Regions from separate parts of the Paraburkholderia sp. BR10923 genome, predicted to be linked through region 1. Evidence: riboswitches for the same ligand, from Rfam matches in the RefSeq annotation. Region 1 holds a riboswitch; each other region holds the start of a gene.

Region 1 (2,953 bases):
CCGAATTGCAGCTTCTGGTTCGCGGCGAGCGCGAAATCGTTCTGCCACGTGTACTGGCGATTGTCGGTATCGAAGCGGTCGTTGTAGATGCCATTGGTGTTCGATACGCTGCGGTCGTCGCCCACGGCGAGCGTGAAGTGGGTGGTCCACCAGTCGGTCAGCTTGCCGTTCGCAAACACCGACACCTGACGCACCTTGCTATAGAGGTTGTTCAGATCGGTTGGCACGCCGTACGCATTGTCGTAGCTGTTGTTGTTGTTCGACTGGAAGTAGCTGACACCCGCATCCCACTTGTCGGTGAACTTGTGGCGCAGCGACGCGCTGATGCTCTCGTTCAGATTGCCGTTCGCGTTCGGATTCGCGCCCGGCGCCTCGAGCGGATCGAGCGACGAAAAGCCGTCGTTCTTCGTGCGCGCGAGCGAGATGTTGAAGGTCGTGCGACCGTCCTGATCGAGCGCGCCGTTCACGCCGGCCGTTTGCGTCTGCGTGTGATAGCTGCCGTAGCCGAGCGAAAAATTGAAGCGCGGCGGATGATCGCCGCCGTCTTTCGTGAACACCTGCACGACACCGCCGATCGCGCCCGAGCCGTACAACGCCGACACGTTGCCGTTCACGACTTCGACGTGATCGACCTGGTCGAGCGGAATCTGTGCGAGCTGAGCGGAGCCGAGACTCACCGAATCGACGCGCACGCCGTCGATCAGCAGCAGCGATTGCGTCGACGACGCGCCGCGCAGAAAGAGGCTCGTGGTCGAACCGGGGCCACCCGTGCGCGAGATTTGCGCGCCGGGCGCGAGTCGCAGCAGGCCGGGCAGATCGGTCGCGGTCGTGTCGGCGATGTCCTGCTGATCGAACTGCGTGGTCTGCGGGATCGCGTCGCGCAACGCTTGCGCTCCGCGTTGTGCGGTCACGACGATCGGCGAGAGCACGTTGCCCGATGCATCGGCGGAAGCGGGATTGGCCGCATCCGCAACGTTTGGGGCGTTCGCGGTGCTTGCATCCGCAGCGGACGATGAAGGCACAGGCTCGGCGCTTTGCGCATGCGCGACGAGCGGCAGGCTCGCGAACGCGAGCAGCGTCGCGCGGGCGATGGGGGACAACATGGGATGACATTCCTGTGGATAGCATGCACGGCCTGCTTCCCCGCAGGCCGACGCGTCACGAGGCGTCCCCCAATGTTTAACGTTTTCGCGGGGGACGTCCCTCTTTTCTGGCCGGTATCCGGGCTACGACACATCGATCCCGCCTTCCCACGCGTGACGCGCAGTGGCACACTCGCAGATTGAACTTCCAACCGTGCGACAAGGACCGACCTGCATGAGCACATCACATGCGGTCGTTTACCGTTGCGGGGGCAGCGCAGGTTCGCGCATCCGGTTTGGCACCGCGCGCGCCCTGCTTCCCGTTTAACTGCGCGCGCCGAAAAGCGCGCGCGGGCACCAGAGTGCGGGAAGTGTAGGAGCGGCTTCGCGGGGCGTCAAGAAAGGCCAACCGGAGCGCGATCCGTTCTGTCGAATGCAGGTTATTGTCCGATGGATTGCCGGTCTTTGATCTTATGGTCGACGACACGACTCGCAACGAACCTGCATGAAGCGATGCTGTTACGTCTCGAAACGAGACAATTGTCGGAACCTGTAATATTCCGCGCTAAAATGCGATGTCTTTAGAGGACGCAGCACATGCTCACCGAACTCGAATCACTCTCCCAGAACATCGGCAAGCTGATTGCGATCAGCAAGCGCCACAACGAAGCGCGGATCGCGCTCGAAGAGCAACTCGCGCAAACGCGTGCCGAAGTACAAGCCACGCACACCGAACTCGCGCAATTGCGTGCCGAGCGCGATGCACTGCAAGCGGAACGCGACGCGCTGTCCGCCAAGATCGACGACGCTCAGGTGCGCCTGAATGCGATTCTCGAAAAATTGCCGCGCGCACGCGCAAGCAGCGAACCGGATAACCAGCTCGATCTGCTCGAGTCCGCCCAGCCCGAACACGAGGAAGCGGAAGGCGACGTGAGCCGACACGGAGAAAGCGCATGACCACCAAGCAGATCGAAGTATCGATTCTCGAAGTACCCTACCGTCTCGCCTGTTCGCCTGAAACGGAAGGCGCGCTGCTCGAGGCGGTCGCGCGCGTCGACGCCGAGATGAAGAAAATCCGCAGCGGCAGCAATGTGCGCGGCACCGATCGCATCGCGGTGATGGCGGCGCTGTCGCTGGCATCGGAACTGCTTAAGCTGCAAAGCAGCGTGCGACACGGAGAAGCATTTCCTGCTGAAGAAATCCGGCGTACAATGCAGCAAATGAACGAACAGCTAGGTACTGTGATTGAGCAGTACAGCATGCAGTAAGCAGTAGTTGACTCAATAGCGGGCCGGTTTCGAACCGGTCACATGTTCAACGGTATGTGTTGTAGCTTCATCGGTTTAGCTTCCCTGCCTGGTTCGCCAAGGTCATATATTCCTTGAACCAATGCCATGTGCACGGTTGCGGAAATTTGTAGCACGGGTGTGCGCGTCACTCTGTCTGATGTACCCGAAGTGTTGCTAACTGCGACCAATTCTGAACCCTCGGTTCAGGATGCCGGCCTAGCGGCTAAGGCGGGGACCTTATCTGGAACGGCATCGGACTTCGGTTCGATGCCGTTTTTCTTTGGTCGTCGTTTTTTCTTTTTGTGTGCCTGTTTCAGGGGCTTTTCCGCGCGCGCCTGTTGTTGGCGCCTCGTTCAATCTCACACGCTCACTCCGATTCATGCGCTACTGGCTGATGAAGTCCGAACCGGACGAAGCAAGCATCGACGACCTCGCCAACGCACCGCATCGCACCTTGCCGTGGACCGGCGTGCGCAACTATCAGGCGCGCAACTTCATGCGCGACGTGATGCAGGTCGGCGACGGCGTGCTCTTCTATCATTCGAGCTGTCCGGAACCCGGCATCGCGGGCATCGCGGAAGT
Region 2 (2,953 bases), on a different contig from region 1:
CGGATCCGCCGCCGCATTCCGCATCAAGCGCCCACACTTATCGGCTGTTAGTTTTTAAAGATCGATCCGCCCAACCCGCAGCGCCTGAACTACCACCACCCGGCACTGCTTCGTTTGCGTCGCTGCGTCTGCAGCAGAGAAGCGAGATTATGGAGAGCGGTCCGCGCCGCGTCAATACCCTTCTCACAAATTATTTTAAAAAGTTGAAGAGCTTAAAAATTGAGCAGTGCCGCGTACAACATGAATTAGTTAGGCGTCCAATTGGATTTCCCTAGGCGCCGCGTCGAGTGGAGTTGCGAAAAGCCGTTAAGCAGCTTTTCCACAGAAAATGTTCGCAAGGCTGTGGATAACTGCTCTACAACCGCGCCAAGTACTTGATCCAAAACCATTCTCGCGCGTTGCGCGCGAAGCGTCGCCGCTTGCGCGGCCACGCGTCACCGTCTTATTCAAGCGGACTTCATCGTCACCCGCGCATTCGTACGCATAAAAGCACTGCGCTCGACCATCGCGCCGAACAACAGCCCGATCGTCGTCCACATGACCACCTGCATGCCGATCGCCGCGACGCGGAACTTCCACAGCAGCACGGCCGGGAACGTGGCCGGCACTTCATTGATGACCGGCATCGACAGTTGTACGGCCGCGATGATCGCGACGAATACGAGCCCCGCGACGATCGAGCCGTTCCATGCACCCAGCTTCGCCGCCGCGCGGCGCCGCACCTTCAGCGAAAACACCATCGTTGCGAGCGAAATCGCGATCATCAGAAAGAACAGGCCCGTGCGCGCGCCGATCGTGTCCGGATCACCGACCGACGGCGGATTGGCCGGATACTTGATATTCGGCACGACCACGATGGCGATGAACGCGCCAAGCGCGAGCCACGCAGACAGCGCGCGCACGCTCAACGAACCCGCGCGTCCATACGCATAAGCAAACACCAGCGAGAACAGACCGCCGAATGCCGCGCCATACGTGACCACGCCAGTCAGCAGGCCGAGGCCAGCCTGCGTCTCACGGCTCACGATTTCGGGCTCGGGCGCCTCGCCGCGCGCCGCGGCCGCTTTCTCTTCGAATGAAATCGCCTGATCGACCTGTGGTTCGCCGACGATTCGCGCGAACGCGAACGTGAGCAAGCCCGCGACGATGCCCGCGAGCATCCCGCGCACCAACAATTTACCTACCATGTCGAACTCCGTTAGTGGCAGGGAAAGCCAAGCAGATGGCGGCCGTCGTGCACGAACTCATGCACGTACATGCCGGGCACGAGCGACGTCGCACCCTGTTCCGCACCAACGAAGTAAAGCGCGAGCAACAGCAGCAAGCCGCCGAATACGACCCACGGCAGCAGTTCACGCAAGGGAATGGGAGTGGGCTGGGCCGCCGGTTGCGCGGCGCGATCGAAAACAGCTTCGGTCATGATGGACATCTCCTGGGGTAACGCGCCCCGATAGTCGATTGCAGAGGAATGGTGCGAAGCTCAGGTCTGGCTTTCGGCTCTTGTGGATTGCAAGGCCGATTACAGTGGCGCGACCGCGCCGGGCTCTCACCGGCTTCCGTGCTTCGCATTGTCGGTATTCTACGCGCTAAACTGCGGCTTCCGCGACGGCGAGGGCTGCGCCGCAACGCGCAACGCACGCCGCGAGCCCGTCAAGCCACGCAGGCAAGTGCGAATGAGGCACCAACGCAAAGAATGGATACGCGACTATTACTGGTGAGCCATGCGGCAACGGCCGCGCAGCGCGCGGGCTGCTTCCCCGCCGACGATCCGCTCGACGCGCGCGGCCGCGCCGAAGCCGAAGCGGCGCGCGCCCGTCTCGCGCTTCCCGCCGACGCCACCGTATTCACCAGCCCCGCCGCCAGCGCCCGCGAAACGGTCGCCGCGCTCGGTCTGAGCGCCACGCCTGCCGACGCATTGGCGGATATCGACTATGGCAAATGGCGCGGCCAGCGCCTCGCGGAGATTGCCGACGAAGCCCCCCGCGAACTCGCCGCCTGGACGCGCGAGCCCGACGCAGCACCGCCCGGGGGTGAATCGTTCGATCGACTCTTGCGGCGGGTCGGAGAGTGGCTCGACGCGCAACAGGCAGACGTACGCTCATGCAACGCGGTCAACGATGCAGGCTTCGCGGCCTCTGCACACGGTCGAACCATCGTCGCGATCACCCACGCAACGCTTCTGCGAGCGGCAATCGTGCATGCCCTCGGCGCATCGCCAACCGTGTTCTGTCGCATCGAGATCACGCCGCTGTCGGTCGTCGAATTGCGCCACTCGCGACGCGGCTGGTCATGGTGGCCGTCTGCCACCGCCTGACCGGAACCGCCGCTTACCTGCCCGACACCACGAGCCGCAACCGGTTCGCCCCCTCGGGAGTCAGCGTGATTTCGGTGCGTCGATCCTTCGCGCCGAGATAAAAGTGCTGACGTCCCGGCGAATTCTGATCGTGCGTTGCATCGGGCAGGCACGACGCGATGTCGGCCGCGACCGCTTCCAACGCATCCGCGTTCGAGCCCGCCGCCTGATGCGGCGTCCACGTGCACTGGAAACTACGATGCGCGGCTGAACATTGCGCGTCGTCGCCATAGGGTTGCGCGACGCCTTTGCCGTCGTCGGGCGTCAGCGAGGTGAAGCCGTCGGGCGCCGCGGCGACGATCCGTTTCAGCGCGCCGCAAGGTCTGAGGCTATCGTCGGCGGATGCGCCGACCGGCAACAGCGCAACGAGCGATGCCGCGGTAAGCGCGATAGCGGAGAGTCGATAGGTTTTCATGTTGCGCGTGAAGCTTCCAGAGGGCTGCTGAAAAAAGCTCGCAGCGAGCCACCCTCAATAGCACGCTTCATGCCCATCCGCGCGAACACCCAGCACGCAGGCGGCGCAGGACGGCACACAAATTGCGTGGCGCCATACCGGCCGCAACATCACGCCGCTTCCGATCAAAGCCACTGCCGACGTCA
Region 3 (2,953 bases), on a different contig from region 1:
GACCGTGAAGCCGTTGCGGATCTGCGGCCAGTTGAACGCCTGCACGAGCGGCTTCGGCAATGCGAGCCCCGAGGTTTCGATCAGCACGTGATCGAGTTCGTCGCGCCGCTCAGCGAGCTTTTCCATCACCGGGAAAAACTCTTCCTGCACGGTGCAGCACAGACAACCGTTCGCGAGTTCATACAATTGCCCTTCGGTCTCGACGCCGTTTTCATCGCAACCGATGCCGCAGCCCTTGAGGATTTCGCCGTCGATGCCGAGTTCGCCGAACTCGTTGACGATCACCGCGATGCGCTTGCCGCCCGCATGCTGAAGGATGTGCCGCAGCAACGTAGTTTTGCCACTGCCGAGAAAGCCGGTAACGATCGTGACGGGAATCTTGCGCAATTGAGTTTGCATCGTGAGGTCCATCCCTTTGCGTTGCATTGGTCTGCCGCAAGTTCCGCGCATCGGTCGGCATCGGCTGGCGAATGGAGCGAATGAAGCACGCGCAACAGTACCAGCGATCACCAGACACGGGGACGAACGACGGCATTGCCGCGACAACGGAAATACAGAAAGCGGAACTGAGGTCATGAACGCGCCGCCGCATCCCCGCGGCGGTCGTTCTGCTTCTTCGGGCCGGTATCCGGGCTGGCGAAAGCGCCGCTTCCCCTTCCCGGACGAGTGGTTTCTCGTCCAGTGGTGATATGTCGACGCGACCTTGCGCGAGGACATCGAAGTCGGCACCGCGGCGCCCGGCTATCAAGCCGGAACCGCTTTCCGCTTACCGTTGCGGGGACAGCACAGGTTAGCCGCTCTAGCGCAGATGGCTCCCTGTTTCCCGTTTAACTGCATGCGCACGAACGCGCACGCGAGCACCCAAAGTGCGTGCGAGTGTAGGCCCCCGGGCATGCGCAGTCAAGGAACGCAGGGCGTCGGAAAGCGCCGCCGCGGCTTATCCGGCAAGGCGTCATGTGCTATCGTATGCGCGCGTTTGGTGCCCGCACATGCGCTCGCATGTGCAGTTAAACGGGAAACAGGCAGCGCGTCGCGCGTTCAACCTGTGCTGTCCCCGCAACGGTAAGCGACCTGCGGCGCGCGGTTCGATTCAGCTTCGATTCCGCTGTGCCGCGCATGCGTTTTTTGATGCCACTGTCCCCGCGAATCCGCAGATTCGCAAACCGGGACGGGAAGGCGAAGCGCGTGAGGCCGCCAGCCCGGATACCGGCCAGACGCGGAGGCGGCGCCGCATGCATGCGTGCATCGGGTTGCGCCGCCGGCCGCCGGAATCCGCGGGGAACGGATGTGAAGGCGTAGTAGCGCGGCATCGCGCGTGTCGTGGCGTTCTCACTGAAGAATCCGCCGCGAACCGCACGAGTGGCCGCGCCCGGATTCGCTGTACCGCATGACATCCATATTCACCGCCGCGCGCACCGTCGCACGCCGCCACTCCCCTCCCATCTCCGCATGGCATGCGCCATGCACGCCGCGATGACGCGCGCCTGGCTGATCGGCGCCGGTCCCGGCGACGTCGAACTGATGACGCTGAAGGCCACCCGTGCGCTCGCGCAGGCCGATGTCGTGCTGGTCGACGATCTGGTCAATCCCGACGTTCTGCAGTTCGCGGGCGCCAACGCGCAAGTCGTATACGTCGGCAAGCGCGGCGGCCATCCGTCGACTCCGCAAGCGGACATCGTCGCGCAAATGCTCGGGCATCTGCGCGCGGGACGCAGCGTGGCGCGGCTCAAAGGCGGCGATCCGTTCGTGTTCGGCCGCGGCGGCGAAGAATTGCAGGCGCTGCAGGCGGCTGGTGTTGAAGTCGACGTGATCAACGGCATCACGGCCGGCATCGCCGCGCCCGCGACGCTCGGCATCGCGGTCACGCATCGCGATTACGCGCAGGGCGTCGTGTTCGTCACCGGCCACGGCGCCGGCAGCGGCGAACCGGACTGGGCCGCGCTCGCCGCGACGCGCATGACGCTCGTGATCTATATGGGCATGCGGCGGCTCGGCGAAATCGTCGGCGCGTTGCTCGCGGCCGGCATGTCCGCCGATACGCCCTGCGCGGCGATCGAATCGGCGACGCGGCCGGAGCAGCGTCACGTGCTCGCGCCGCTGCGCGAGTTTGCCGAGGCGGTCGTGCGCGCGGGGCTCGGCTCGCCGGCGATCGTCGTGATCGGCGGCGTGGCCTCGTTCGCGCTTGCGCGTGATGCGGCCAAACGCGACGGCCGAGTCGATCACGAACAAGCTGCGAGCGCGATTAAAACGCTGAGCGTCGGCATAGGTTGCCGCTTGCACAGCGATGCGGCTGACATCGAAGCCGCCGTGCGCGCAGCACTCGGTTCGAATGCCTTCGAGCAGATCCACACCATTGCGACGATCGACGCCAAAGCCAACGAAGCAGGTCTGCTCGAATTCTGTTCGCGCCATCAACTACCGCTGCAACTGTTCAGCCGCGAGCAGATCGCCGCCGCACCGGTCGCGTCGCCGTCGGCGGCCGCGCGCGCGCATCTTGGTGTCGACGGTGTGTGCGAACCGTGTGCGCTACTGGCGGCAGCAGCGTCGGTCCGCGCGACAATCGCGCAAAACGCACGTCTGGTCGTACACAAGACCACGCACGCCGGCATTACGGTCGCGATTGCGGCGGCGAGCGACAGCGCACCCGGCGACGTAGCGCCCTTCCATCCCGCCCCTCAAGACCAGGACCTCCGATGAAAACCGATCCCGAATCGCATCAACGCATGACCGAACGGCGCCGCGAAGGCCACGAAAAGAAGCAGGCCAGCGCTACCGTCGAAAAAGGCCTGCTGATCGTCAACACCGGCACCGGCAAGGGCAAGAGCACGGCCGCGTTCGGCATGGCCGTGCGGGTGCTCGGCCACGGCATGCGGCTGGGTGTCGTGCAGTTCATCAAGGGCGCGCTGCATACGTCGGAGCGCGATTTCCTCGGAGCGATCGCGCAATGCGATTT

The links. A riboswitch is a leader RNA that binds a small molecule or an ion and turns the genes downstream of it on or off. The one in region 1 is predicted to bind cobalamin.
Region 2: linked by a shared signal. The riboswitch ahead of AB3X94_RS05945 (CbtB-domain containing protein) and the one ahead of AB3X94_RS08610 (TonB-dependent receptor) in region 1 are both predicted to bind cobalamin.
Region 3: linked by a shared signal. The riboswitch ahead of cobA (uroporphyrinogen-III C-methyltransferase) and the one ahead of AB3X94_RS08610 (TonB-dependent receptor) in region 1 are both predicted to bind cobalamin.

What each region holds. Positions count from the first base shown of each region.
Region 1 is NZ_JBFPKO010000004.1:27,439-30,391, forward strand. It holds gene AB3X94_RS08610 (TonB-dependent receptor) at 1-1,103, opposite strand, end outside; cobalamin riboswitch at 1,195-1,459, opposite strand; gene AB3X94_RS08615 (ATPase) at 1,680-2,039, shown strand; gene AB3X94_RS08620 (cell division protein ZapA) at 2,036-2,350, shown strand; RNA gene ssrS (6S RNA) at 2,429-2,610, shown strand; gene AB3X94_RS08630 (EVE domain-containing protein) at 2,751-2,953, shown strand, end outside.
Region 2 is NZ_JBFPKO010000002.1:559,264-562,216, reverse strand. It holds gene AB3X94_RS05950 (CbtA family protein) at 447-1,187, opposite strand; gene AB3X94_RS05945 (CbtB-domain containing protein) at 1,199-1,420, opposite strand; cobalamin riboswitch at 1,462-1,609, opposite strand; gene AB3X94_RS05940 (histidine phosphatase family protein) at 1,694-2,314, shown strand; gene AB3X94_RS05935 (hypothetical protein) at 2,328-2,768, opposite strand.
Region 3 is NZ_JBFPKO010000037.1:35,130-38,082, reverse strand. It holds gene cobW (cobalamin biosynthesis protein CobW) at 1-399, opposite strand, end outside; cobalamin riboswitch at 602-880, opposite strand; cobalamin riboswitch at 961-1,230, shown strand; partial or broken gene cobA (uroporphyrinogen-III C-methyltransferase) at 1,474-2,199, shown strand; gene AB3X94_RS37080 (cobalamin biosynthesis protein) at 2,242-2,697, shown strand; gene cobO (cob(I)yrinic acid a,c-diamide adenosyltransferase) at 2,694-2,953, shown strand, end outside.